DNA from 3 places in the Paenibacillus sp. Marseille-Q7038 genome. Region 3 is predicted to be linked to each of the others. Evidence: riboswitches for the same ligand, from Rfam matches in the RefSeq annotation. Region 3 holds a riboswitch; each other region holds the start of a gene.
The links. Region 3 has a riboswitch for cyclic di-AMP ahead of ACWPWY_RS05685 (C40 family peptidase). Riboswitches for the same ligand answer to the same signal wherever they lie in the genome.

Region 1 (10,134 bases), on a different contig from region 3:
GAGACCAGTCCAAATACAGTAGGTCCGCTCCCTGACATCAATACACCATCGGCGCCAAGACGCAGCATGGCCTCCTTCAATTGACCTACTTCAGGATGAAGTTTTAGGGTAACATCTTCTAAAACATTACCAAGTTCCTGGCAAACCCCTGCAAAGGACTGATTGCGAATTGCCTCTTCCATTCTTTTGGCCGAAGGATGATGTGTAATACGATCACTTCGTACACGACCATAGACCTCAGCCGTTGATACATTGATGGGCGGTTTCGCAAGGATTACCCAGCATTGAGGAGGATTTGGCATCATCGAGAGCTTCTCTCCTCTTCCTGTTGCAAGGGCCGTACCTCCTGTTATACAGAAAGGGACATCAGACCCAAGCTCTGCACCTAGAAGTCTAAGTTCTTCATTAGAAATACCGAGACCCCAAAGTTTATTTAGTCCTCGCAGGGTTGCAGCAGCATCACTGCTTCCCCCTGCTAGTCCTGCAGCGACCGGGATTTTTTTATCTAAATGAATATAGACGCCTTTCTTGACGTTATATCGCTCTTTTACTAGCCTGGCAGCCTGAAAGGCTAAATTCTTCTCATCAAGGGGAATATATCCCGCCTGGCTGGAAATCATGATGGTGTCGCGAGGCATTTCTGCCATCTCGATTCGGTCAGCAAGATCGACCATTGTCATGATCATCTCAACTTCATGATACCCATCGTTTCTTTTATGTAATACATCCAGCATCAAATTAATTTTTGCAGGAGCTTTTTCGTAAATTTTCAAGGCGTTCACCCACCCTTAGCTTTTCCCTCAAGACAACTTAACATATTATATCAAAATGACGCTGTCAAGTCATTCTGCCGATCATAGACCAACTTATACCTGCTTAGTAAACAATAGGGTTAAAAATAGAGAGAAAAGACCCCCTACATTCAGGGAGTCTAATGCTATGTTCCTTCTAGGACTTTCTCGCAGCCTGTTCAGCGAGCTGAATTGCCCGCTTTACCATATTGCCTGCATCCTTAGCCTTGATGCCTCCCCAGCCTTCCTGCTGAACGGTATCATAAAAGCCTAAGTCTTTTGCAAGCTCATTCTTAAGTTCCTCTGACATTACACTGCGTCTTCTGCGACTCATGGTGGTTCCTCCTTATAAGGGGACTGATAATTTCCTGCACCATTAGTATCTCTTTAGAAAAGAAACAATATGCATCAAGACTTATCGCTATGTTTTGGTATTGGATAAGGTTTAAACGAAGAGTCAGGGTATGTATACCGCCAAACAAATTAAACGATTTAGCTATAAAAAATGAGACAAACTCCTAAAAGCAACCCATATACAAAAAAATGGCCTCACCCTGCAACCAGGATAAGACCACCTTACAAAAATCATGCTTACACTTCGGTATACGATATTTCACTTGCAACCTGCTCAGGATCAAAAATTGAAACTTGTACAGATTCAGTTAATATATCGGCGTAACTGTAAGACACTCGTTTAAACGTTTGTTGTTCTTGATCTAGCTTGACAATAAAAACAGAAGGGTACGTTTCTTCGAGTACACCGGTCCGCTCAATTGTCTTACGGCGTCCGCCGTTCGCACGAAGCAAGATCTTCTGACCAACGTGAGCGTCGAGACTTCGTTTAATATCCAATAGCGTATTTTTAGCCATCGTGTAACGACCACCTCTTTCCTCTTGTCCATTATACAACGTTTCTTATTTATTGTCAAATCAAATAAATCATTATATCAGTATCAAAAATAAGTTGTCAACGAATTTTTTGGCGGATTCTATATTTTTTTAAATCATTTTTATGAAGTATCCAAACCTAGTTCATTAGTATGTTGTTATGTGAAATAAAAAAACAGAATCCATTAAAGGAATCTGTTCTCAAGAAAGTTTTAAAAATATATTCGCCGATTTTTAGATTGCAGCCGGCGTAACCTTTAAAGTCGTTAAATCTTGTAATGGAGGCAGGCCGATTCGGTAACTCCCTTTGGATTCAAGCCCGCCTATTCCTTCACTACCCGTAATTGTATGATGGACGATGTCATTCATATTCATTGTATCTTTGACAGAAGTAAAAGCAGCTTTAGCCGCCACGTATACCGGATCAAGTGCATGAATAAGTACCCGGCTAGGTGAACTCGCAAAATTAGCACCCGCACGGATCAGCGCCTCAAAATGAGACTGACATGCCCCCGCCACAATAGTGAGTGCATCAAGATGCCACTCATATTGTCTTGCAACTTGTATGGCAGCAATGAAATTAGCTGAGTTTTTATAATGATTGATGTTGTAAAGATCATACGGCTGTCTACTCTTCAAAACTCCATCATGCCCTGTAATAACAACAATGTCTGGACGGGAACGCGGCAGTAATCGGTAAAGGGTATCTGCCATAGACCCTTCATGCACGAAGTGACCTTCAGCAGGTACACGTAACCTTTCGTATAACGCCATGCTTTTCTTTAAGTAATTAGGATCCCCATCCAAATGCAACACCTTACCAGGCATTTCAAAATAAGAAGGGGTTTCTGTCTTTGCTGCTGTATGGTTCCAATCATCAATAAGTCCTGCCTGATTTCGTTGTGCCTGTTCTTTGCGATGCTGCTGAAGCAGCGAATACGACTCATTGGCTTTAATATGAGCCAATCTTGTTTTTTTTGTTTCTGGTTCGTATGGCACTTTCACCAAATCATCCAGGGGGGAATCGGCAAGAAGCCTGAATTCGGTTCCTTTAATCACCGCTTTATCCTCCTGGAGAGCCTCTACTCGGAAAGTAACGTCACCACCGTACGACTTCCGAATGACCAAGTCTCCTAAATTCATCAACATTATCACCTCTAACCCTATGGTATGGGCGTCCCCCTGCTTTGGTTCGTAGGTGATAAAAAATATGAATTCTTAGATCCTTGGACTGTAATATTAGTTTACTCCGTACCTATGCCTGCTTCCAGTAAAACAGCACTCAAACGAGCGTACTCCTCGATACTGAGTGTTTCCCCGCGTCTAGTCGGTTCAATACCTGCCTTAAGCAGAAGCGGTTCTAATTCATCTTTGTTTTCTTTGGTAAAGAAACGGCTTTTTAAGTTGTTTGCTATCGTCTTCCGTCGTTGAGCAAAAGAAGCATGGACCACTTCGAAGAAGTGTTTTTCGCTTACCACCTCAACAGGCGGCTTTTCCCTTACCTTCAATCGAATAACGGCAGACTCTACATTAGGCTGAGGTATAAAGACCGTATGCGGTACGATGCATACTAGCTTTGGATCACTGTAATATTGCACAGCAATACTAAGGGTGCCGTACTCTTTTGTGCCTGGAGATGCAGCCATTCTCTCTGCTACCTCTTTCTGAATCATGACCACAATGTTGTCGATCGGCAGCTTCTCTTCGAGCAGCTTCATCAGAATAGGAGTTGTCACATAATAAGGAAGGTTAGCCACGACGCTGACTTTATCGACATCACTAAAATTTTCTTTAAATAATGCAGGTAAATCTGTTTTAAGAACATCGCCATGATGTAAATATATATTAGGATAAGGTTCAAGTACTTCTCGCAAAATCGGGATCAGGCGTTGGTCAATCTCTACTGCAGTTACCTTCTTAGCTGCCTGAGCCAGTTTTTCAGTCAGTGCCCCAATACCTGGTCCAATCTCCAACGCACCTTTGTTTTCATCCAGATTTGCAGCATCTACAATTTTGTGGAGGATGTTCTGATCAATAAGAAAGTTTTGTCCCAAGCTTTTCTTGAAAGAAAATCCGTGTCTTGCAATAATCTCTTTTGTCCGCCTTGGTGTTGCAATTTCATCCATACCCTTCACGTTCTCACAATCCTTTTTGTTCAATTTGCTCAAGTGCATTTACAAACTCTTCACGACTAATCTGAAACATTGTCAATCTTTTATATAGCTGTTTTCCATTACAATAACCAATTCCTAAGATATTACCAAGCTCCATACGCCGAGAAGCGGCATTTGGGTGCACAATAAGTCCTGCTTCGATCAAGTCCTGCCAGTCAATAAGCGGCTTAGCTGTCTCATACGCCGTATGAGCTCGTGATAATGCCTCACGAATCGCTTCCGGTGAAGCATTCTCAACACCAATATCACCTTTACGAGTCGCATCTTTTTCTTTTATAAAAGCATGACTTACCCCGGGAACTTTATTCGCTATTATTTTACGAATACGTTCTCCTGCATGATCAGGATCTGTAAATACAATTACGCCCCTTCTCTGCTGGGCAAGTTCGATTTTTCTCAAAATTTGAGCATTAATAGCAGAGCCCCCAGTTTCAATGGTATCCGCATCTACAGCACGTTTAATGGCAACTGTATCATCTCTGCCTTCAACAACAATAATTTCTTTAATCATGACCGCTTGACTTCCTTTCTAAACAAAAAGAGAAGAGGAAAATTTCCTCTTCTGCATGTAAGAGGCAAACGATAGACCTGTGGTCTAAACTTTCGTTTACCTTATATAGCATCACCGAATCATGTTGTTAATACTATAGCATTAGCGATGCATTGTAAATTATATTTTAGTTCAGTTCCGGCTTCACAGGACCGATAACATACACGGTTTTTCCCTTTTTACGGCCAAAAGTCAAGGCTTGATCCAGACTGTCATAATACACGTCTATTTTATTTCCTTTAATAGCTCCGCCCGTATCTTCAGCACGGCGGAAGCCGACGCCTTCAATGTATACCCACCATCCAAGTGGAATCACATTTGGATCTACAGCAATTGTACGTCCTTCCTGTACACGAGTACCGGACGCTGTTTTCGTTCCTATACCTTCTTCTTCCGAAGAATAGGCTGTCATAGACACATTATTAAGTACTTTTTTTGCTTTGAAAGACACACCGTCTTTCGTTATTGTATCACTGGTTGAAGAAGAGGAAGATACCTTCTTCACTTTATCCGATAAAGATTTGTTACTTGTATTAGGTGTACTTGCTGCCGCCACAAGTGTCTCGGGTTCAGGTTCAGGTTCAGGTTTAGGCTCTGGCTTTTTCTTGGATCCGACAGCAATGACTTTATCGACTCGGTTCTTCGCAACTGTCTTATCCGTCATTTTCTTGGATACCAACTCGCCGTCCTGGAACACTTTCTCGATGGTTTGAACCATCACACCTTCTTGCCCATTTTGTATTACGCGGTTATCCCCTTTGTACAAGCTAGGGTCAGCAGTTTTGATTACTTTATAAGGAATCGCAACTTCTTGTTTTGCCGTTTGTTTTGCTACCCGGACAATTTTAATATTAAGATCTGCTTTCACCGCGGTGTCCACAGAAGGATATACTTTATCATCTTCTGATACCTTCACGCCCTCATTTGCAAGCGCTTCTTGGACTGTATCCTTTGTCGTATAAATTTGTTCCGTTTTTCCATCCGCTGTTACGTTCACTGCAACAGCTCGTTTAATGGTAACTTGATCTCCATCTTTGATTGCTCCATTCAGCGGCATCGAAATCTCATCATGGGGGCTTACTGTGATTGCATGCTCATCCAGCATTTCATTAAGCATACCCTCACGAGTTTCCAGCGTTTGGACCTTGCCATCCACGACTAGTGAAATTTCTTTACCTCCCTGACTGTAAACAATAAGAGAGACCATAACTAACAGTGCGATTGAGAAGATTGCGACTAGTATCATTTGACGCAGATTCTCATGCTTCCATCGCAACGCGTAAGACTTGCTGGATGATGGTGACTCATGGGTCTCCTCTGGTTGGAAATTTCCCACTTACTCCGTCCTCCTTCGTAGCCCCGCCGTCAAGAGTAATGCATGATAGTATTTTGACGCGACTATTACATTTGTATACAGAATCAGATCACTCTGTTTCTGCACCATGTGCCACTCTTCGCGGCATGATGTTTCCTCCTGTTAACCAACAGTATGACGAGGTTGTAACTTTTATTCTTCTAAAACAAAAAAGCCAGTAGAGAGTTTTTGAGGAGCTCTCTCATGGCTTCCGGGTAAGTTCACAAGAATAACCGGAAACATCATACGCGAGTTTACCTCTTTATACGCTTACGGAGTTAGCTGTCGGATTGGGACGCAAGAGTCGCCCTGGATCAGGTCATTAGCTCATGGCTAGTGCCTTTTCCTTCACCCCAAGACTCAAAATGAATCAAATATGATGGTCTAAAGTGTATAGCGATATGCTTGTAAGACCACCTTATTGGTTCCCCCGTTCTTCGGTTTTCGAAGAATTCAGCGAGAATAACACACGAAGTGAATTTTTCAACATTTCACTGAAACGATGATATCCTGTTTATATGCATGTTGTAAAGCCGTATTCAACTACGTTTTTCTAAATAAATGGTTAAAAGTTTGTAATAAACACGTGAAAAACCTTCCAAAAAGGTGAATCGCTCTTGTTTACTCACTATTTCATCTATTTTGCTCCATATATGAACTATATTCCAAATAGTTCCAGTGCATTTCGGGTCGTAATCTGCCCGATTTCCTCTACAGATACCCCCTTTAATGCTGCTGCAGCTTCTGCCACGAGCGCTACATGTGCCGTTTCATTTCGCTTTCCGCGATACGGATGTGGTGTAAGGTATGGAGAGTCCGTCTCAATCAATAATCGATCCATAGGTACCTTGGCAAGTACCTCTTTCGGCTGTTTCGCATTCTTAAAAGTAATAGGGCCTCCGAACGAAAGATGGAATCCCATATCAAGACACATTTGTGCCGTTTCCCAGCTTCCTGAAAAAGAGTGCATGATTCCGCCGACTTCATGTGCTTTTTCTTCACGCAGGATTTTAACTATATCCTCATGAGCGTCTCGGTTATGAATAACAATCGGCATGCCGATTTCTCTAGCAAGTCCAATCTGACGCCGTAAAACCGTATGCTGAATTTCTTTCGGAGAAGTATCCCAGTGGTAGTCTAGCCCAATCTCCCCGATCGCTACCACTTTCTCATGCTCACACAAAGAAGCAATCCATTCCAGGTCTCCATCTTTCATCGTAATGGCATCAACCGGATGCCAGCCAACAGCTCCGTAGATGAAATCGTACTTTTCGACAAGTTCCATGGTCGTCGGTATCGTTTCGCGATTAAAACCGATATTTACCATCCGAGTTACTCCCGCATCGAGAGCACGCTGGATCACTTCTTCTCGATCGTTGTCAAATTCTGCTGCATCTAAATGGGTATGTGTGTCAAATAACATCGTTTTGTGCCCCTCTCTTGCTATGAATGAAAAGTATCTATTCTAAAAAAAGATTACATGCTTATGAAAATATTTTTGCAATTTGAGGTGGAAGTTGTTCTAGAACGGCTCTCACTTTTTCTTGTGGAAAATATAAATGATAATTGCCTCGCTGAATTCCACTAATGGACCGAACGATTTCAGATACTTCTGAGATATCGCGCAGTCGTTCCTGTTTATCGATGATAATGATTTGCTTTTGGCTATCCTCATCATCCGGACGAAACACATCATACGGCAGATCTGATGGAAAATCAATTTCCAGGTCATACTCTGGATTAAGTCCCGCTTCTTGAAAAGCATTTGTCATTTCTGTGATTTCATCAGCTGACTTAAGATCTACTTCTACATATTTATACAGTTTTCGATCCAAGAATCGCGTACATAATTCCCGCAGCAATTCATCCTTTTCTTCCGTCCACTGGTTAAATGCAGTTTGTATAATGGACTCATCAATACGAAGATATTCTTGTACCGTAATATTCCCTTTAATGAGGGAAAGGAGTGAGGGTAACATAAATCCGAATGAATATTCGCTTTGAACAAGCTCTTTTGCTCTTCTAAAGATTTGACGAAGAATAATTTCTGAACTGCGGGTTACAGGGTGGAAATATACTTGCCAATACATTTGATAACGAGCCATAAGATAATCTTCTACAGCATGCATTCCTGAATCCTTTACGACAACCCTGCCATGATACGGACGCAGCATTCGTAGAATTCGATCGAGATCAATCGTGCCATAGTTTACCCCAGTATAATAAGCATCTCGTAATAAATAATCCATACGATCCGCATCCAGTGGACTCGACACAAGGTTTACTACAATTGGTTTATCGTAGGTCTTTTCAATGACAGAAGCGATCTTCTCGGGAAAATCAGGCGAAACCGTTCTTAGAATTGCCCCGATCTCCGTATCTCCCATAATAATTTTACATGTCCACTCTTCATGATTCATATCAAATGCTTCTTCTATAGAATGTGAAAAAGGTCCATGGCCCACATCATGCAACAGAGCCGCACAAAGTGCGACAAGTTTCTCTTCTGTCGGCCAGTCAGTATAACCACTTCGCTCAAATTGCGAAATAATTTTTCTTGTGATTTCATAAACACCGAGCGAATGAGAGAAACGACTATGTTCAGCTCCATGAAAAGTTAGATAGGAAGTTCCCAGCTGTCTAATTCGACGAAGACGTTGAAATTCAGGGGTATTGATCAGCTGCCAGATAATTGGATCTTTAACATGCACATAATTATGAACTGGATCTTTAAAAACCTTTTCTTCAGTTAGTTTTAGTTGCATATGTCTCAATCCTCCTCAAGATAATGAATTAAAATTCAATTGCGCGCAATCCTTACATCAATTTCGACTTTTAGTCAACTATTTATTATTTTTTTCGACATTTTACGACATTTTGTGTCGAATTAGGCTATAGTTTTGATTTCCAAATCGACAAGCGTTATAATAATAAAAGCGACAGTGAAAATCATAGATAAACCAGTCCTTTTAATAGATGCTCATTAAATATTAATCTAATAAGTCATTTTTAATGTTGACTGATTTGGGAATGGTTGGTATGATGATTAGCATAAAAGATAAAATAATGTCGAATAATGCAATTATAAGTGATGGCGAGAGGAGCAACAAATTTATGATGAAATCTACAGGTATTGTAAGAAAAGTTGATGAACTAGGACGGGTGGTTATCCCGATCGAACTACGTCGTACATTGGGCATCGGAGAAAAAGATGCTCTGGAAATTTATGTTGACGGAGAGCGCATCATGCTCAAAAAATACGAGCCAGCTTGTATCTTCTGCGGTAATGCAGAGAACGTAACATACTTCAAAGGAAAAATTGTTTGTCACGAATGTATTTCTGAAATCCCTGCACCTGTGACTAACTAAGGAATATAGGTTATAAAAGATACTATAGAAAAGCTATCATTTTAAATTAATTATAGATTTCTTCACCATTTTATATATAGCTTTCTTTTTTGATTTTAGTCTTAACTACGGTTATCTCTAGCCTTTTTATACTCCTTAATGCCTTCGCCCGTTACTTGGTAACTGGCGAAGGCATTTTTTGATTTTCGGCATTATTTACTCTTCTTTTAATAAGGCATTGTAGATATCTCTTTTCGATAATCCGCGATCAGACGCTGTTTTTTTCATTGCATCCTTTCGGGATAATCCTTCATTTTCATAATGCTCTACATGCTGACCTAACTCTAAGTTTTGCCACCATTCATTCTGCAGCGTATGTTCTTCCTCGGCGCTCATTCCCTCCACAATGACACAGTACTCTCCAATCGGTGGATTCTCCTCAAGCCAATCGATACAATCCTGTACGCTCCCTCTTACATATTCTTCATGTCTTTTTGTCAACTCTCTAGCGAGAACCACATTTCGATTGCCATAACTCTCAAGTATGATTGTTAATGTTTTCAGTACGCGATGTGGTGATTCATAGAAGATTAATGTCCCTTGGGAGTAACCTACTGCTTCTAAAACCTTTTGCATATCCTTTTTATCTCGCGGTAAGAAGCCAATGAACGTAAATCTTTCTGTAGGTAAACCTGACGCAATGAGAGCAGATAAAGCGGCATTAGCACCGGGTACAGTAACCACGGGAATACCTGCTTCAATGGCCAGCGTAACTAGGTCAGAACCAGGGTCTGAAATAGCCGGCATTCCTGCATCACTAACGAGGGCCAAATTTTTTCCTTCTATTATATAACGTATTAACTCAGGTCCACTTGCAGCTTTATTATGTTCATGATAGCTAAATAAAAGCTCAGGACTTATCTCAAAATGACTAAGTAATTTTCTTGTCATCCTTGTATCCTCAGCAGCAATAATGTCGCAGTCTTTCAGCGTCTGTACTGCACGATAAGTCATATCATTTAAATTACC
Region 2 (10,134 bases), 970 kb from region 3:
TTCTTAATACGAGGTGAGTTTCGATGGAACTCTGGATGCCTTTGTTACTCCTTCATTGAAAGGAAAGTTAGGAATAAGGGGTTGTATGGTGAATCGAGAGCGATGAAATACAGAGGCATCAGACAGATCTATTTTGTTCCATTCCTGATCCAAATGATCTCCTAATGTCTTGCGTAGTTGTTCAAGTTCGTTTGGTTCCGTAGAGAGAAGTTGAGTAGCGTGGAGGAAGCACGCATTCTTGGCAGCGTGGAGATAACCGGATACGGCGTTTAATAGGGGGACACCAAGCTGGTGATTAATCCAAGCATGTACGACAGGTAAGGAAATGACAGCGCCATACTGTTCGGCGGCTTTCTCAAGTGGAGAGAAGTCCATCCATGGATGCAGTGCTTTGGATAACTTGATAAGTCGTTTTCCTGTTGCTCTTGATGAATTCCGTTTATCGGCAGGGAAGTGCTGAACATGAAGCATCTTATCGATAAGTGCTATTCTCCAGTAATCTTGCTTAGCAGAGGCGGTGTATGTTCCCTTGATGGCGAGACCTTCGATTCGGATGAGATTAGGGTAAAGTTCGAGACGCATAAACGTCTCCAGATCCTGCGAAGTACGGATCACTCCTTTCTCAATCTTTGACTTAAGTCCGAAGGAGTGAGAAAACCCTCCTACTTGAAGTGAGGAATCAAGCAGTTTTACGTAGTCGAGCAGCTTATTTCCTCGGTTCATTCGGTTCGCCTCCCTGAATTATCGTGATAATGGAAATTGATCAGAGTAGAGATTGATTACGGTGTTATATTTGTGTGATATTATTAAGATTCCGTTGTATTTGATACCTATTTTGACATACAAAAACCGGTAAAGTCAACAAAAATCTGTTATTTTTCAATAATGTGTTATGTAAATTAACATCAATTTAACGTAAAGTGGGTATTTTTGAGTGCCTGTTTTTTGTTTTTATCATGTAAAAAAATATTTTTTATTTTCATCTTTACAACACATAGGTTTATGTGTATAATATATTTTGTTGGCACGAAAATATTGCTGATAAACAAGTTGCGCGGTCGTGGTGGAATGGCAGACACGCTACCTTGAGGGGGTAGTGGGTGTATACCCGTGGAGGTTCGAGTCCTCTCGACCGCATAAAACAAAAAGAGACCTTGAAGTCATGACTTCAAGGTCTCTTTTTTGTGCTCTTATCACTTAAGTGATAAGAGCTTCGCGATATCAGCTTCAATCTTGTCCGGGGTCGTCTGTGGACTGTATCTTTTTACAATGTGACCTTCTTGATCCACAAGAAATTTAGTGAAGTTCCATTTAATCGCTTTCGATCCTAAAATACCAGGTGCCTTGCTAGTTAAATATTTGAAGAGGGGATGAGCTTCCTCGCCGTTCACATTTACTTTCTCGAACATAGGGAAACTGACACTGTAATTCATCTGACAAAATTCAGCGATGTCATCGCTTGTCCCTGGCTCTTGATGAGCGAATTGATTACTTGGAAAACCGAGCACTTCAAAAGACTGTTGATTGAATTTGTCATAGAGTTCTTGCAGTCCTTTGAATTGTGGTGATAGTCCACATTTGCTGGCGGTATTAACGATAAGCATAGCTTTACCTTTGTAAGCTGACATGTTAAGCTCTTGACCTTTCAGGGTGCTGACATTGAAATCATATATGGACATAGATTGACCCACCGCCTCGTCTTTTTCTTCTCATTATAAGAGAATGGATAAGGGTTTTACAATATTTTCTACAATTAAATTTTAAACAATTAATATAGGAAGTTAAACAATACGCAGGAAGTTTATATCTTGTCTTCTCTAGGTTTAATGAAAGTGTGTGAAATACAGAGATACGAAGAGATTAGAGGAAATGGAAGCTTTATTGTTTCGTGTTTTGAGTGAATTAAGGGGATTATGGCTTAATATTGGCTGAAGTGAACTTTTGAGTACCTTTACACCATTTCGCTTCGGGTGTATGATTCATATCGTAAATCTTGAGCGCAAAGAAAGACGAGTTACATTTTATAAAACAATAGAAATTCTCATTACTATGCTTGCTGAATTTTCGTCTGATTTATTCAAACGAAAAACGGGGGAACCAATGATAGCAGGGCTGATTGAATCGGTGTGAGAACTGATTCAGGAACTTTGTTGGGGTGAATCTTTTGAAGTGGAATGGCATTTGCCATTCGGTGGATAAGGAAGGGCGGCTCTCACCGTCCGAATCCGACAGCTAACCTCGTAAGCTAATAATTTGAGAGAGGAATGATGAATCTTGTGATCGTTTATCGACCGCAGGGGCGCTAACCCTCTGTGGTTTTTTATTGTTTTCTACGCTGAATTTTTAGATTCATCTATTTATTTTTCGGTGGATCTTTTATAAAAACGGGGGAACCAAACGGGAATGAACATTCGAAAGATTGTTTATTCCAAGGGGTGAATTTCCGGGTCGTCAGACCGGGAATAGGGCAACTCTCTCTTGTCCGAATCCGGCAGCTAACCTCGTAAGCGTATATAGGGAGAGGCAGCAGAACCGTGAGCACCCGAGAGGGTAATCAGGAATTTTCGTGATTCCTTATATTCCTATTCGGGTGGGAGAGCGCCGGCATGCCTTCATGATGTAAATGGTGTTCTTTTTTTGTTGTCTTTTCAATCATAGGGAGGCTTACACAATGAATAATGAAATCATTCTGGTTACTGCACCTAATGAAGCAGCTCGAAATTTTATTCGGTTATTAATGTACAAAAAGCTATCCTTTGCTGTTCTCACGAATAGCGCACAGGAAGAAAAACAGGTTAGACGACTTGGAGTGCAGCATATTATCCGAATGGATACTGCTTTTGCTCATAAATGGGCGTTGCCTAATGCAACAGTAGGGCGGATATTTTTGTTTGAAAACAGCATGAATTTAACCTGTCGCTTTCTACAAATATGCAGACCATGGACTCAAAAACCGATAACGATCATTACTCAACAGAATCATCCTCGCGGTGTATACCGGGGGATGGGAGCGAATCATATCGTTTTCACAATCAAGGGTGAAGTCGGGTTCTTGTTGAACGAAGAGCGAGCTGCTGTTAATTAGAATGTTTTTCGATTGAAATGATAAATGTAAAAGTTATTTTGCATCTATGATGTAGTAGGGTGGGCATCCCTGCTATGATTGCGGAACAAATCTTGCATTGCTATAATGGTCAAATAAGATGCACATAGTGTGAGACTCATGATCATCATGGGTCTTTTTTATATGGAAGATCATTGTAACTTGAAAGGTTGAGGCAGTAGATGGGAATGTGGTCTGACGTGAAGTGGCTTTTTTTTGATGTAGGGGACACGCTTGTCGATGAATGGATACCCGTGGACCATATTATGAATCAGTTTGTAGAGCGTGCTGCAGATCGAGGTTATTCAATAACGATTGAGGATGTTAGGGGGAAGTTTATCGAAAGTTACTCTACATTTATTGATTCCCCTATGCAGTATGCCATCTCTCGGTTGATTGCGAAGGAAGAGGATCGGGCTTATATTCGGCCTAAGTTGAAATTCCGTAAAGAACTTGAAGTCCCTTATCCAGAAGCTAAAAAAATTCTAGCTCAGCTCGGAGAACATTACCAAATTGGCATTATTGCGAATCAGAGTCCAGGTACAGCTGAACGGCTTCAGCAATATGGCCTTAGTTCCTATGTTGATGTTATCGCCTGCTCCGCAGAACAAGGACTAGCTAAACCGGACGTAAGACTGTATGAATATGCTTTGCAAAAAGCAGGCTGTGCTCCTTCGGAAGCAATAATGATTGGTGATCGTATTGATAACGATATTGTTCCTGCTAAATTACTCGGGATGAAAACAATCCGAATTTTACAAGGGTATGGAAGATACCAACCCTCTGCAAGCGCAAGTGATACGCCGGATTATACCATATCCAGTTTAGATGAATTAATATCACTGCTTTTATAATTCTAAATTGAAAAAGAATTTAAAAAAATAGTCTGCACAGTAGAACAACTCTGTGCAGACTATTTTTTATGCTTAGAAAAGGGTTAATGCGAGCAGACATACATTTAAAATAACAATAATGCCTGCAATGGTCCAAGATAAGATGCTTAGCCATTTTTTATTGACGAATTCGCCCATCATTTTTTTGCTGCTTGTAAACATGACAAGTGGAATGACGGCAAAAGGAAGCTGTAACGATAAAATGACTTGGCTCAGAATTAGCAGATCGGTGGTGCCTTTCTCACCTGCAATCGCCGTAACAATGACAGCAGGGATGATGGCAATAAGCCGGGTCGCCAGTCGTCTTAGCCATGCGGGCAATCTGATATTAAGGAAACCTTCCATTACAATCTGACCGGACAGTGTGCCGGTAAGTGTTGAGTTTTGCCCTGAAGCTAGCAGTGCAATCCCGAATAAAATACTGGCCATCGTCGTTCCCAGAAGCGGGGTAAGCAGATGATATGCATCCGTTATATCTGCTACATCAAACATCCCTGCTTGGTGAAACGCAGCTGCCGAGACCACGAGGATCGCGCCATTAATAAACATGGCAATCGTCAGTGCGATGGTCGAATCGATCGTCGTATAATGGATTGCTTCTTTTTTGGCTTTGACCGTATTTTCAATCTTACGTGACTTCACGATAGAAGAATGGAGATATAGATTATGCGGCATAACTGTTGCTCCAAGGATACCAATTGCTATATAGAGCATTTCAGGATTACGCAGCACCTCGGCATCGGGAACGAGACCTTGCATAATACCGGAACTGCTGGGATGCGCCATAAACAAATCGATCCCAAAACAAACTGCGATGGTTCCCATTAAGACGATGACGATACTTTCTAAAGTCCGAACTCCTCTATTCTGCAGTAGCAGAATTAGAAGAACATCGACGGCTGTAATTATAACCCCATACAAAATAGGGATTCCAAACAATAAATTGAGTGCAATGGCTGAACCGATGACTTCTGCAAGATCCGTAGCTGCAATGGCTAATTCTGCGAGAACCCAGAGTACTGCAACAACTGCGGGGCTGAAACGTTCACGGCATGCTTGTGCAAGGTCTTTACCTGTAACAAGGCCAAGTTTGCCTGAGAGTGTCTGGAGTACAACGGCCATGAGATTAGATAGGACGATGACAAACAGCAGGCGATAACCAAACTGGGATCCGCCTGCAATATCTGTTGCCCAGTTCCCTGGGTCCATGTAACCAACCGCGACAAGGAAGCCGGGGCCGGTAAAAGCAAGTAGCTTACGTAACCAGGATGCGTCTGTAGGCACCGTAAGAGAACCCGTATAACTTCCATCTCCGGATTCTGCTCCAGATAGAGAGTACATTGAATTTGGTTTTTTTGTTTTTTAGAAAAACTCATAAGATGTCACCTGTTTCTATTGAAAATGAAAATTACAGAAAATTTAAATATTTTTCAGAAAATATCTAGTGCTTACAAAATATATTGTACTACTTCAATTTTATTTGTCTAGTGCAACATTTGTGTACCAGTAAAATAAATTATTTAATGCGGTACATGTTCATTTTTACATATAAACGTAAATTAATATTTTGAATACACAAAAAAACAAGCAAAGAATAGAAATGCTATCTTTGCTTGCTAAAGTATCTTCTATAGATAGGGTATTAGGGGGAATGTTCATCCTAATTGTGGATACAATTCAGACCAAACAGCATCCATAATTCCTTGGATATTATTTTCTTCGCTATTAATCGCAATTACCGCTTCTTTATCAGGTAAGACGACAAGCAGCTGACCATGAGCTCCATCTGCACGGTATGCTCCGTGAGTACACATCCAGAACTGACAGCCATATCCAACCCCCCAGTCTCCTTCAGCAGGGGTATTTATATGTTTGCGGGTAGCATAAGTGATCCAAGACTCCGGGATTAATTGTTCCCCATTCCATTCTCCTTTGTTTAATAGCAGCTGACCGAACCGAGTCAATTCTTCATTGCTGATGTTAAGTCCAGTACAGCCAAGTGTAACGCCAAGCGGCGAGCTATCCCATTCCACGTCATAGATCCCAAGTGGAGTAAATAGCCGAGGAACCAAATAATCTCGAACCGTTTCACCCACTGCCGCTTGCACGAGAGCAGATATCATAAAAGTATCACCGCTGCTGTATGTAAATTGTTCTCCCGGTGCACGGTCCAGAGGTATAGAGAGATAATGCTTGGCCCAGTCTTTTTCTATGAGAGTATTGCGCTCATGGGCCCATAATGGAGGGTTATCATGTCCTGTTGACATCGTCAGCAGTTCATATAGTGTGATTTCTCCAGGAGAAGGGATCATGGGGTTGGCTGATTTATGAGTTGTAGAGTAAGAAAAGAAATCACTGAGTTTTGTTTCGAGTGACAATTTTCCTTCTTCTAATGCAAGACCCACCGCCATGCTGGTAAAAGATTTACTGACCGAATGCTGCAGACGGCGCTCATCCCTTGTTACATCCCAGACCCCAGCAGGCTTTCCCTCTTGAAGAATTCGAACAGAGCAGACATTTAGCTCATTGTTCGTCACTTGTTGAACAAAGCTGGTTAAATCAATCGTCATGACAAACTTCCTTTCCTGTTTATTTAGGTCAAGGGAGTATCAGTAACTCATTCCATACGAAAAAACATTTCAAAACAGAGGGTTCTTGTTGTGCAAAGAATGGTATTACAGGTGTGTAAATAAGTCAATCTTAAACGAATTTGTTTTAATTCCTGTGAGAAGTTTAAAAATAGATATGCAGGAACATCACATCCTAACGTAACAAGCTAGGAACAAGATGTTAATATACTAAATTTACTAGGATAAGGAGCGATTAAGATGGAAGCATTGTATACAGCAAGCGCAACCGTACGCGGAGGAAGAGATGGATCTTTTGAAACATCAGATGGTGTACTTCGCCACGACTTATCTACTCCAAAAGAATTGGGCGGTGCAGGTGGAAATGCCACTAACCCAGAGCAACTATTTGCAGCAGGTTATGGTGCATGTTACGAAAGCGCACTGAGCAATATCGCTCGTAAAGAAGGCGTGAAATTAAGTGATGTAGAAATCACAAGTAATGTAATGATCGGGAAGGATCCGAAAGATGACGGGTTCCAACTTGCCGTTCGTCTTGATGTGAAGATCCCAGGTGTTGACCGTGCGAAGGCAGAAGATTTGGCTAAGAAAGCACATGATTTCTGTCCTTATTCCAAAGCTACACGCGGTAACATCCCAGTTGAACTTAACGTCATTTAAGTGAATCAATTTCAGAGTTATGAAATTAATTCAGGTATATAAAATAGGATCTTGCGGAAAAGTCGTGTTTCATTAGACGATCTTTCACGAGATATAAAAGAGACCTTGGTGGGTTCGCCAAGGTCTCCTCTTTTGTAGATGACTTTACGATCTATTCAAATATGTTTCTATACAGGGGTATATTGATTTGACATCAGGGTTAAAATTCTTTAATATGACTAAGTACTAATATGTACGTGGCATGAATAAATTTGAAATCACAGGTGATTACATGTCTTATAGACCCCAGATTGTTGACTTAACAACTGCTAGCCGCAATGAAGAATCGGGACTTTATGAATTTACAATGAAGCTTCATGATGGAACGCTTTGTCGTGTATTTTATTCCAACAAACCGGAATGGCACATGACTAGCATCAGCCGTCTTCAGAAGACTCCATGCCCGATTTGTCGTAAGGATTTCATCTGTAAATGTATGGAAAAATTTGCGGGTGATATTCATGAGCAAATCATGAATGACCAATTGATCGAACAAGCTATCAAGTAGGTATAGCGTGTTATGATGAGCGTCCGTGAGATCACGGCGCTTTTTTTCTATATACTTATAGTCTAGAGTGGTTAAGTTGATCTAAGGGGTGAAATCATGAAGAGTGAATCTCAGTGTGATATGAAACCATATATGAATCTTAATATTGTGTTGATTGACGGGGTTTGTCATTTGTGTCAAGGACTCACAAAATGGATTATTCAGCGAGATGGCAAGGGGGACTTTCACTTTGCTTCACTTCAATCGGAGATCGGCCAGAAACTGCTTGAGCATGGTGAATTATCTCTTCATTCGATGGATACGTTTGTACTTATTGAAAAAGGAGACTATTACACGCGTTCTACGGCCGCACTGCATATTGCAAAAAAGCTGGGCTTCCCTTATAAGCTTGCTTCCGTATTCTTGATGATTCCAGCTGTGATCCGAGACCGGGTATATAACGTTGTTGCCCGTAATCGTTACCGCTGGTTTGGCAAAGATGAAGAAGATGCTTGTATGTTACCTACTCCCGAGATCCGTAAACGATTTTTATAAATAGGAAGACAAATAAAATAAGGCAGCCAGTAGTAGTAACTGAACCTCCATCTGTTAGTGAAATCTAACAAGTGGAGGCAGTCACCTAATTGGCTGCCTTTTTTTAATTTTTAGGGGCTCTATAACCGGCAGCTACTGCTTCCGCTTCTGTACAAAACCAAGCCTCTGGTTGGGTTGATTTGTAATTACGAGACGCAGTGGTGTGGTAAATCTTCTCTCCCTTAGCATTGATATTCCCTTTAATGGTACAGGTATTGTTAGGCGGAGTAGAAGAAGTGTTATTTCCATTAGAAGATGAGGTTCCACTGGTAGACTGGTTTGAACTCGTATTACCGCTGTCTTGTTGATACTCACTAGGGTGAAATCCATCTTCTTGTGCATAGTTCTCATATTTCCAAATACCTAGCGCTTGTTTTTTGCTTTTGCTCTGAATGGCTTCAAATTGATCCACATAACGAACGTTCGGCGGATAGATGTAAGCGACCCTTGCATAACCCTTCTTGAGCAGTGATTCTTGGAGCATTACACCATCCACATAGACGTAGGCAAGCAGACGAGAGTATTTATCCCGATTGGGACCGATATCAAATTCAAGTTCGATTTTCTTTGCCTTTTCTAATACTTGTTTCGTATATTGCTTTGCTTCTTGACCAAGTGGTTGTACACCGAGTTTTGGATGGGATGTCTCGGGTGTGTCTATGAGCAGCAAGCGAACAGATTGGCTCTTACCTTCGTACATCACTTTCAAGGTATCTCCGTCCACTGCACGGTCGAGAGTGACCGGCACTCTTGGATATTTATAATCCGCGGTTGCTTGATTTGATGCGTTATCCGTACTTGATGTACCAGTAGAAGCACCTGTATTTGGTGTACTACCTGTATTCGTATCGGTGATAGAATCTCCTAACTGAATCTCACCGCAACCAGCCGTAAGAACAGTAATACTCAGGACAAGTGGAATCATCCACCGTCTCAAAAAAGACATGAAAAACACTCCATTCTAAGATGTATAGTATGTATGCGTGGACCTCTCTAAGTGTACTATATCCGCAAAAGAAAGGGAACGAACGTTTGCTAAACTTACATTGTATTCTTCGCTTTTTATAAATGAGGTATAAGGAAATAGAAATTTGTTCTTGATGGTTGTGGGAAATTATGCTAATCTAGCGTTAACTTAATCAGCACGTGACGGAAGCACCGTCCATATATCGCAGAGAATTTTGCGATAATGGGCGGTGCTTTTTTTTGCTGTGGAAGGGGAAAGGTATGATGATTGATGAATAGAGTGCTACTTGCAAGCAGCAGTTTGGAATATGTTGAGTCGCTGCTAGATTTCATTCAGGGAAGTTCGTATTCAGCTGTATTTCAGGTGACTGCTTTTTCGCAGCCGGAGGCTATGTCTAGATACATAGAGGAACTAAGTTCTTCCTTTTTGCCAAACTTAGTAGTAGTAGAAGAGCCATTTATAGAGAAATGGAATTCCAGTCCTTTTTCAAATAAGGTACCTATTCTTCTATTTACAGAGCAGCCTGTCCCTGAAGAAAATCACACGAAAATTAGGAAGTATCAGCCTTTGCCTGCCATCTTAGCAAAATGGGAAGAAGTGCTGCTAAGTTCGAGTAGACGAGAAAAAGGTAGATTCACGGGTGAACAAACATGGGTGATTGGGGTTAATTCGGCATCTGGAGGCTGCGGTAAAACCACCGTTGCACTCAATCTAGCTAAACAGCTCGGGCGGTCCGGTTATTCAGTATTTTATCTAAACCTAGAAACCATCGATAGTACAGGGCCATTTTTACATACAACATC
Region 3 (10,134 bases):
CCGGGGCAAGTGCTGTCGTTACATTTGAGGTGAATGTAACCATGGCTGTACCTTCACAAATTAATAACCAATCAACGGTTAGTTTTACATCAGGTGTTTTTTCAGGCACATCAACATCGAATCAAACGCAGATCCCTGTGACTCAACCGCAAATTTCACTCACAAAAACAGCAGATACGAACAATGCTACCGTAGGCGATACTGTGGTATATACAATAACGGCTACAAACTCAGGGAATCTACCCGCTGCACTTATCGTGTCAGATACCATCCCTGCAGGAACTACCTTTGCTCCAAACAGTGTTCTTGTTAATGGAATTTCCATACCTGGCGTATCCATCATTGATGGAGTTAGTGCTGGGGTAATTGCAGCTGGTGCAACTTCCAGTCTTTCTTTTTCCGTTACAATTACATCGCTTCCCTCACCACAGCTCATTACGAATCAAGCTTCATCTACCTTTACGTTTACCACTCCTGATAATCGGACATTAACAGGAACCGCCTTATCCAACACAGTTAGTTTCCCTGTATCATCACCAAATGTACTCGTTACCAAAACAAGCTCACTTGCTGATGTTTCCGTAGGAGATATTATTACCTTTACAGTAACGGTTACGAATCTTGGAATCGATGATGTACAAAATGTACTTTTATCAGATCCAGTAACGGGAACAACCTTCATTCCGGGTAGTGTCACGATTAATGGCGGCCCGAATCCAATAGCAAGTCCGGTAGATGGAATTGGATTGGGAGGAATAGCAGCCGCAGCTTCTGCTACCGTTACTTATAATGTCAGGGTTGATTCCGTACCAACTCCACCTGAAATTAATAGTTCAGCATCCGTGAGTTTTACATCAGGAGTGTTTGCAGGTACTACCTTCTCTAATGCACCGATCATTCCCGTATATAACCCGGCTCTTACGGCTGTTAAATCTGCAAGCAAAATCAATGCCACCGTTGGTGATACACTCACTTACAATATTACGGTCAGTAATACAGGTAACTATAGTGCAACAATCAATCTAACAGATACGATTCCTGCGGGTACCTCATTTGTTCCAAACAGTGTATTAATCAACGGACTTCCATCACCTGGTTCCGATCCTTCCCTAGGCATTGTATCAGGCACTATTACCCCAGGGACCTCGAGTACAGTTACCTTTTCTGTCGTCATAGATACGCTTCCGAGTCCACAATTCTTGAGTAATCAATCTTTTGTCAATTACTCCTACACATTGCCTTCGGGCAGAACACTCGGCGGAAATGTTTCTTCTAATATCTCCGTAGTTACCGTTTCGGCTCCTAATGTGACAGCTATTAAATTATCTTCATTCACTTCCCTTACTGTGGGGGATGTCAATACGTATACGGTAACCGTCGGGAACAATGGTATCGATACTGTAAATAATGTGATTGTTACCGATGCACTTCCTGCATCGACTTCGTTTGTTAGCGGAAGTGTGTATGTAGACGGAATCCAGCGTCCTACTGCGAACCCTTCTACTGGGGTGACGATCGGGAGTATAACTCCAGGATCTACGGTCAACATTACTTTTCAATACCGTATCAACTCGATTCCTACTACCTCTTTGTCGCAAATCGAAAATCGTGCAATCGTGACCTTTACTTCCGGTACATTCTCAGGCAGCACATTTTCGAATACCGTAAACACACCTGTATATAGCCCTATTCTCTCAGCTGTCAAAACAGCTAACACGATCAATGCTACGGTCGGAGATATCGTAGTGTATTCGATCACGTATACGAATATAGGTAATTATGGCGGTAACGTCGTTCTAACCGATCTCATACCAGAAGGTACAGCACTTATTCCGAACAGTGTTATTCTGAATGGTGCTCCGGTTCCAGGAGCAAATCCGGCAGCAGGTATGTCCGTCGGTGTTGTGTCATCTACAGCCACCGTTATGTTCTCTGTGGTCATTAATACATTGCCGGTCAGTCAACAATTAAGCAATCAAGCGGCTTCAACCTTCACTTATACCTTGCCTGATGGTAGAACACTGAATGGTTCTTTTGTCAGTAATTTATTGCAAATACCTGTTTCCTCACCAAATATTACACTCGTGAAATCAGCCTCTGTAGCAACCGCAGTCGTTGGTGACACCTACACATATAGCGTCCTTGTTACGAATAACGGGATTGCGAATGTAAATAATGCTGTATTGTCTGATGTGTTAGCGATCGAAAGTAGTTTTGTACCCGGAAGTGTTACTGTTGGCGGCAGTCCTCGAGTAGACGCAAATCCGGCGGGCGGAATTAACCTAGGTACGATTGCACCCGGCAGTGCAGTGACCGTAACTTTCGACGTGACCGTAAATACGCTGCCTAGTGCTCCTTACACAATCCAAAACCGTACTTCCGTTAGTTTTACCTCCGGTGCTTTTACTGGAGCTTCCTATTCCAACACAGTGAGCATCCCGATCTACCAGCCTATTTTTCAATTACTAAAAACAGCCAGCACCTCAAACGTGACGGTAGGCGATACCGTAACCTATTTCTTAAATCTCACGAACACAGGTAATTTACCGGGAATTGTCACTTTAACGGATGACTTACCTGATGGAGCCGTTTTGGTTCCGAATAGTGTACTCATCAATGGAGTCCCTCAGCCTGGGGTGAATCCGGAAACAGGTATTCCTCTCGGAAATGTAGCTCCTGGATCGAATATCAATATTACCGTAACTTTACAGATTGTCGTTGACACTCTTCCAGAATTACAACAACTGATCAATCAAGCATTTGGAACGTTTTCTTACGCACCCCCAGATGGACGATTGCTCGGCGGCACTTTTAGTTCTAACCCGCTCGTGATCCCTGTCTCATCACCAAATGTAACGGTTATAAAAACGACATCTACAGGAGATGCTGTTGTTGGCGATACCATCACATATACCGTAGTTATTACCAATAATGGAATCGTAGAAGTTGAAAATGTCGTCATGGTAGACCCCGTGCCTGCTGGTACTGAGTTTATTTCTGGAAGTGTAATTGTGGATGGAAACGCTAGACCTAATGCCAATCCAAATACAGGTGTTACGGTTGGGACCATTCAAGAAGGAGCTTTCTCAACAATTACATTCCAAGTACAGGTCGTTACGATATGAATTCGCAGGATAGAAGGAATTATGTATTAAACAATCAATCTTCTGTCCGTTTTGCTTCCGGCCGCTTTGAAGGTGTATCTTATTCCAACATGGTATCTATTCCGTTAACAGGTGCCATTCTCACACTAAAAAAAAGTGCTTCAGTGGAACAAGTGACGCTCGACAGCATCGTTACGTATCAGATTGAAATAGAGAATACAGGGAATGCCCCTGCAGAGGTTACGCTAACCGATACGCTACCGGAGGGTACTTCCTTTATTCCTAACAGCCTCTTGAAAGATGGCGTACCTATACCAGGGGCGAATCCCCGAGAGGGTCTGCAAATCGGGATCTTGCCGATCAATAAGAAAGTTGCGATTCAGTTCCAGATCATTGTAAGCAGCATTCCTGATTCTTTAACGCTGATCAATGTGGCCACAGCTAGCTATACATTCCAAGCGATGGATGGTCGTCTCATTACCAAAGAGCTCATCTCTAATCCAGTCACCTTATACCTATCTCCCTCTCAATTATCAATCTACTATTATGCCAATACGAATCAGACTTTTGAGGGAGATACCCTCACTTTTCTTATCCAAATCACAAATACAGGCAAAGATGACATCAGAAATGCAGTAGTTAGCACATCATTGGTAGGTGAGATGCGTTTTCTTCCAGGCAGTGTAGTCATTGATGGTCTCCTCGCCCCTGAACTTGATCCATCTGCAGGTATTACATTACCTTTCGTTGCCGCAAACTCAACGACACAAATATCGTATCAGGTGAAAATAGGGAAAAAGACAACTTCAACTCCTCTTACGAGTGTTGCAATGTTACTTTATATCAATCAGGGAGAAGAAATTACAATTCGTTCAAACCCGGTATCTATCTCCTATGTGGAACCGTTGTTATCAATTTCCGTAAACATAACTCCTAATCAAGTAACCTATGAAGATACCGTTATATATGAAGTGCTTATCCAAAATAAAGGAGAAGTTCCTGTCCAAGCAGTCTATGACTTACTTCAAGCCTCAGAGCTCAACCTGGTTCCAGGTACAGTAAAAATAAACGGCATTCTTCGCCCTGAGGTTTCTTTAGATACCGGACTTCCTTTAGGCACCTTAATTCCACACGCCAGCATATACATTACATTTGAATCGTCAGTTTCTGTGATCCCTAATTCCATTGTCCCTGCTGAAGAATGGATGAACCGCTCACTGCTGACTTACACATTTCGAATTAATGATGGGAGATCCGTTCGACTGACAACACTAGCTCTTACTCCTGTTTTTTTCTATGCTCCGCGCATAATACTTCATGTCCGCACCTCACCGAAGTTCGTGGAACCAGGCGACGACATTCTTTTTGAGCTAACCGTTCAGAATTTAGGAAATACGAAAGCAGATTTGTTTCTCACCTTACCTGCTCCGGGTGTGTCTACGATCCTAAATGGCATTATTCAGTCGTCTGATCGTAAACGTGAGCTAACAGATTCTGAGATGGAGCAACAGACAGTACAAATTACAGATATTCAGCCTAGTGAAGTAATTAAGATTATCTACACACTGCATATGCAAGTGCTTCCGCTCTTTAGACCCTCGCGGGGACGGGATGAATATGTGTTTTCCGACACGATCCAGGCACTTTGCACTTATGACTTTAATAATCGGATACACTCCTTTAAAGTGGTATCTAATGTCTATGAAATTGTCTTTACTGAGCACGATGAATAAGGAGAAATGAAAGGCCCGAGAGCATTATTTTAATGCTTCCGGGCCTCTTTTATCGTGTTGCTAAGTAAATTAGTCGGTATTAAAACATCTCCAATAATTCTGCTAATAAGGGTTAACCAACACCATTGTTCACAAAAGCGTGATAAATCCGAAAAAATGATAACGAAATTAGCAAAATCAGGTTGATAATTCATTCTGCCAATGTTAAAATTCGTTGTAGAGAAAGTAACATTTTCGTAATTATTTTTGTAACTAATTGTTATCATTATCATGAATATACAAGGTGCAATCACGATAACCGCCGAATTCTTACGCACCTAAGAAGCGGGGGACCCGCCTACCATGGGTGAATTGATCTCGAAACAGAGTGATCATAGGGTACCTTCAACCGAATCCTTAGCTAACCTCGCAGGCATTGGAAGGAGTATTACATTTTGAAAAAGAAACTCGCAGCAGCAGCATTAGGACTATCATTACTATTCACAGCAGGACTCGGGCAAGCTTCCGCTTCTGTACTTTCTACCACAGTAAATAAAACAGTTGGTGTTCCTTATAAATACGGCGGTACCACACTCTCAGGGTTTGATTGCTCTGGGTTTACTCGTTATGTATATAAAAAACTAGGTGTATCTTTACCCCATAGTTCGAAGCAACAATATAAAAAAGGCACATCAGTGAAAAAATCCGCTCTTACCAAAGGCGATCTTGTATTCTTTAATACAAGCGGTAAAGGTATCTCGCATGTTGGCATATACCTAAGTAATAACAATTTTGTCTCCGCTACCTCCTCTAAAGGTATTGCCATTACACCCATTAATAAGGGTTATTGGAGCTCAAAATATTATGGTGCTAAGCGTGTACTTAGTTCATCAGCTGCGAAAAAGGCCGGCTTATAGTATACATATAAACTGCCATCACGATTATGAAACTTCAGAAATTCAATATAAAAAAGGTCAGAGGATTACTCCTCCGACCTTTTTAGTAATTTTAAATTTGGCTGCTTTTGGCAATGACATAAGGCTGCTTAGCGTCACCGATCAGTGTGCGATCTGCCGTTAAATGTACATCTTTATCAAGAATTACATTCTCAAGCACTGCATTCTCCTCAATTACACACTTTTGCATGATGATCGAATTCCGAATTTGTGCCCCTTTATGAACTTTAACTCCTCTAAAAATAATACTGTTCTCGACCTGTCCTCCAATAATACAGCCATTAGCTATTAAAGAGTTGCTTACTTCCGCATTATCCAGAAACCTAGTCGGCGGTTCGTATTTGATTTTGGTATGAATCTCATTTTGTTTAAACAAACGTTGATATTGTTCTTGATTGAGTAAATCCATACTATTGCGATAGTAGCTTTCAATCGAGTTAATTACGGTATGATAGCCATCAAAAGCAAAAGCAGCAACGTTTAAGTTATGCAAATTATCTTGGATACCGTCACGGAAGAAGTAATCTTGACCATGGGCAATACAATGATCCACTAATTTCAAAAACAATTGTTTTTCCATAATAAAGGCACCAAGATATATATTAGGATGGTCTCCTTCTTGATGAATTCCGGTAACTTTCACACCGTCCACATCGACCCGTACGCAGGATTCATGTTCAGGAAGGATCTCATCTACTTTTTTATAAAGAAGAGTGACATCGGCTTGCTGAGAGATATGAAACTGATACATTTCACGATAATCCATAGAGTAAATATGCTGACTGCCCGTATGAATAATATGGGTGCCTTTTGCTCGAAGAAAATAATCACGATTATTATGAAAATGCTGTAAATCGCCTTTGGAACGGTCCGTAGGATCATTCCAGTCGGGCGGAAGTATAAAGAGTCCCCCGTGTTTGCGATCTAGATCCCATGGAGCTCCCTGCCCCAAATGATCAAGTAGCGACCGATACTTCCGGCGTACAAATAGCGCGGTATGATGAATGTTAGAATGCATTAAATTTGACAATACAAAATCGATTAAACGATACCGACCTGCAAAAGGAACGGCAGCACCGCAACGAAAATACGTTAATTCATTCATTAAATCGAGCTCTTGATCCAGGTTTACTACACCCATGAGTTGTTGCATACTCGGTCACCGTCCTCATTCATATTTAGCTAAGTCCATAAGTATGTTGTCGATATGTTTCGTCAATCAGTAATATTTCATCTTCTTGATCTCCATTACCCCCAACAACGGAGTAATCTTCGATAATCGTTCCTTCGCTTACAATCGCCTTGTGAAGCCTAACATTCTTCCCTATTTTCACTTTAGGCATAATTACTGAGTCCGTAATCACACTTCCTTCCCCGATCTCTACCCCATAAAATAATACCGATTTGCTGACTTCCCCTTCGACAATGCAGCCTTCATTCACGATGCTGTTACGTACCTTCCCTTTTGTGCCAATATAGCCCGCCGGTTCATTCGGATTACGTGAATAGATACGCCACTGCGGATCATTTAAATTCAGCGGAGGGTCGTCGCTTAACAGATCCATATTCGCTTCCCATAAGCTCTTAATCGTCCCTACATCTTTCCAGTAACCGCTGAATGGATAAGCGTACAGCTTCTTCTCATTCTTTAGAAGCAGTGGAATAATATCATGACCGAAGTCATAGGTGGAATCCGGATCTTGTTCACTTTCAAGAAGATGTTGTCTAAGGACAGACCATCTGAACATGTATACTCCCATGGATGCTAGCGTACTCTTCGGATGTTCGGGCTTCTCTTCAAACTCATAAATCTCATAATTATTTTTTGTATTCAAAATGCCAAACCGGCTTGCTTCATGCATGGGTACATCAACGACCGAGATCGTGCAGTCCGAATCATGGTCTTTGTGATATCGAAGCATGGCATCATAGTCCATCTTGTAGATATGGTCACCTGATAAAATAAGCACATGTTCTGGTTCAAACTGGTCAACAAAATTCAGATTACGATAGATCGCATCTGCCGTACCTCTGTACCAGTTATTACTCCCCTCTCTCTCATGTGGCGGAAGAACAAACACGCCTCCATTTCGGCGGTTTAAATCCCAATCACTGCCGATCCCTACATACGAATGAAGCACCAAAGGCTCAAACTGTGTTAATACACCTACCGTATCAATTCCCGAATTTGCACAATTACTCAGCGGAAAATCAATAATGCGGTAAGTACCCCCAAAATAAACAGCAGGTTTAGCCAAAGTCTTCGTCAGCCCTTTTAATCGTTTACCCTGACCTCCGGCCAGTAACATAGCTACCACTTCTTTTTTGTTCATGGAAAAGCCTCCTCAAGATGTAAAATTGTATAACTGCTGCTAAAGTGAGTAGAAATAAACAAATAACATATTGAAGATGCCTGTGACTGGACATTAGAAGATCAAACATTGTAGAGGTAACACCATGAAGGTTGGTCTTAGAAGATGGTTATTAGGGAGGTAAAACTTATAAAGGGTGTATAAGAAGAATAAATACTCTATGTTGTTAATTTATGTATACACAGTTCTATTTCATTATAATCATCGAAAATCCTTCCTAAAAAGCAGTGTTATCAAAATTATCATTAAAAATCGGAATCTCTGCCTAGGAAAACCTGCTATTATGTACCTTTCCTTCTTTTCGTCTTGCATTCGAAGACACCTGATAGTACAATACGGCTTTGAGTGTGAATAACAGCAAATCGAATTATAGCTTAGAAAGGGGATTATTCCCATGGAACTTCTCAAATCCACTTTGCCCGGTGTAGGTATGAAATATCAACTGGAAACCAAATCAGGTTCAAATTTCATTATCGTTCACCATGAAGATGGACGTCGTGAAATTTACTGCACAGATCCAGAAGATCATGAGAACATCCGATGCATCGCTGAGTTAGAGGATGAGGAGTGCATATTGCTCTCTAGTATTATAGGCGGATGGAACGAATAATAAAAAAAGAAATGGACAGTCCGACTTTTCTCTAACGAGAACGAGGTTAAGACTGTCCTTTTTAAATTCTTCTTTTTTTTAGACTATATCCAGCTCCAGTAGAAATTGAAAGGTAGCTCCTTTCCCTTCATCACTACTGACGCTGATCGTACCTCCCATCACTTCAACCAAACGTTTTGAAATGGCCAGTCCGAGACCGGTTCCACCGTATTTTCGATTAATGGAAGCATCTAACTGGGAGAAGGATTGAAACAATTCATGCTGTTTATGAAGTGGAATTCCAATACCTGTATCTTGAATTTGAAATACAAGTAATTTTCGATTAGTCAAGTGAGTGTTCATTTGTTCAATTTGTATAATCACTTCTCCATCATTCGTAAATTTAATTCCGTTACTGATTAAGTTAATTAAAACTTGCTTGATTTTGGTTACATCCCCTAAGAAGATTTCCGGGATATCCTCATCATAATTTTGTATAAGCCGTATACCTTTCTCTTCTGCTGAAGCGATAAATAAATCATGAACCTCTCGAAGTGCTTCCGTTAAGGAAAATGGCTCATGAACCACTTCTATTTTCCCGGCTTCGATCTTACTAAAATCAAGCAGTTCCCCAAACATTTGCATGAGTGTGTTGCTGCTGCTGGCAATAATCTCTGTATATGACTTTTGCTCATCATCGAGATCTGTATCCATTAATAAAGAAGTCATCCCCACGATCCCATTCATTGGTGTCCGCAGTTCATGACTCATCATCGCAAGAAATTCGGATTTGGCCCGGTCTGCATGAATCGCTTCTTCTTTTGCCTTCATAATCTCTTTGATAGAGGTAATATCTCTAATCACGACGACTGCACCTTTACGTTCACCCCGATCGATTAATGGAGTGACTTGATACTCAGCAATAAACGTACTTCCGTCTTTGCGTCCAAAAATCTCTTCTTTTACGCAGTGACTTTCCCCAGACAGAATACTTTCATATATTGGCATCTTTTCTGGTGTGTAGGGATAATGATTTTCATTAAATTGCAAAAATTGATTCGTAAGCTTAAGACCGATCGCTTCCTCTTGATATATGCCGAGCAGTTCGGCCCCTTTTTTATTCAAATAAGTCAAATGTCCCTCATAATCTACGCCAAATATACATTCATCTACTGCATTAAAAATAAGTTCAAGTTGGTTGCTAAGATTCTCGATTTCCTGAAGATACCGTCTGCTTTCTGTGATGTCGCTAGTAATACCATAAACACCTACCACCTTACCGTTTAGAATAGTAGGAACATTGATTACACTTGCTTCAATGGTATGCCCCTCTTTATGAAGCATACGAATATGGTACGATTGCGGGATCCCTTGGGAAGCCATAGAAAAGTGATAATCGGT

Region 1: it holds a riboswitch for cyclic di-AMP, as region 3 does, so the genes downstream of both, ACWPWY_RS18980 (ubiquitin-like domain-containing protein) here and ACWPWY_RS05685 (C40 family peptidase) in region 3, are expected to answer to the same signal.
Region 2: it holds a riboswitch for cyclic di-AMP, as region 3 does, so the genes downstream of both, ACWPWY_RS01000 (hypothetical protein) here and ACWPWY_RS05685 (C40 family peptidase) in region 3, are expected to answer to the same signal.

What each region holds. Positions count from the first base shown of each region.
Region 1 is NZ_CBCOOM010000002.1:373,360-383,493, forward strand. It holds gene ispE (4-(cytidine 5'-diphospho)-2-C-methyl-D-erythritol kinase) at 1-773, opposite strand, end outside; gene ACWPWY_RS18955 (small, acid-soluble spore protein, alpha/beta type) at 949-1,125, opposite strand; gene veg (biofilm formation stimulator Veg) at 1,383-1,661, opposite strand; gene yabG (sporulation peptidase YabG) at 1,914-2,822, opposite strand; gene rsmA (16S rRNA (adenine(1518)-N(6)/adenine(1519)-N(6))-dimethyltransferase RsmA) at 2,924-3,805, opposite strand; gene rnmV (ribonuclease M5) at 3,819-4,364, opposite strand; gene ACWPWY_RS18980 (ubiquitin-like domain-containing protein) at 4,531-5,739, opposite strand; cyclic di-AMP (ydaO/yuaA leader) riboswitch at 6,011-6,226, opposite strand; gene ACWPWY_RS18985 (TatD family hydrolase) at 6,416-7,180, opposite strand; gene ACWPWY_RS18990 (HD domain-containing protein) at 7,242-8,522, opposite strand; gene ACWPWY_RS18995 (AbrB/MazE/SpoVT family DNA-binding domain-containing protein) at 8,872-9,126, shown strand; gene rsmI (16S rRNA (cytidine(1402)-2'-O)-methyltransferase) at 9,322-10,134, opposite strand, start outside.
Region 2 is NZ_CBCOOM010000001.1:199,692-209,825, forward strand. It holds gene ACWPWY_RS00985 (urease accessory protein UreF) at 4-723, opposite strand; tRNA gene ACWPWY_RS00990 (tRNA-Leu) at 1,055-1,137, shown strand; gene ACWPWY_RS00995 (glutathione peroxidase) at 1,194-1,679, opposite strand; cyclic di-AMP (ydaO/yuaA leader) riboswitch at 2,045-2,263, shown strand; cyclic di-AMP (ydaO/yuaA leader) riboswitch at 2,356-2,526, shown strand; gene ACWPWY_RS01000 (hypothetical protein) at 2,672-3,085, shown strand; gene ACWPWY_RS01005 (HAD family hydrolase) at 3,286-3,957, shown strand; gene ACWPWY_RS01010 (Nramp family divalent metal transporter) at 4,030-5,337, opposite strand; gene ACWPWY_RS01015 (serine hydrolase domain-containing protein) at 5,652-6,566, opposite strand; gene ACWPWY_RS01020 (organic hydroperoxide resistance protein) at 6,825-7,244, shown strand; gene ACWPWY_RS01025 (hypothetical protein) at 7,516-7,791, shown strand; gene ACWPWY_RS01030 (thiol-disulfide oxidoreductase DCC family protein) at 7,888-8,325, shown strand; gene ACWPWY_RS01035 (thermonuclease family protein) at 8,429-9,310, opposite strand; gene ACWPWY_RS01040 (nucleotide-binding protein) at 9,602-10,134, shown strand, end outside.
Region 3 is NZ_CBCOOM010000001.1:1,171,744-1,181,877, reverse strand. It holds gene ACWPWY_RS05695 (DUF7507 domain-containing protein) at 1-3,125, shown strand, start outside; gene ACWPWY_RS05690 (hypothetical protein) at 3,122-4,837, shown strand; cyclic di-AMP (ydaO/yuaA leader) riboswitch at 5,127-5,267, shown strand; gene ACWPWY_RS05685 (C40 family peptidase) at 5,272-5,733, shown strand; gene glgD (glucose-1-phosphate adenylyltransferase subunit GlgD) at 5,825-6,925, opposite strand; gene ACWPWY_RS05675 (glucose-1-phosphate adenylyltransferase) at 6,951-8,105, opposite strand; gene ACWPWY_RS05670 (hypothetical protein) at 8,539-8,754, shown strand; gene ACWPWY_RS05665 (PAS domain S-box protein) at 8,833-10,134, opposite strand, start outside.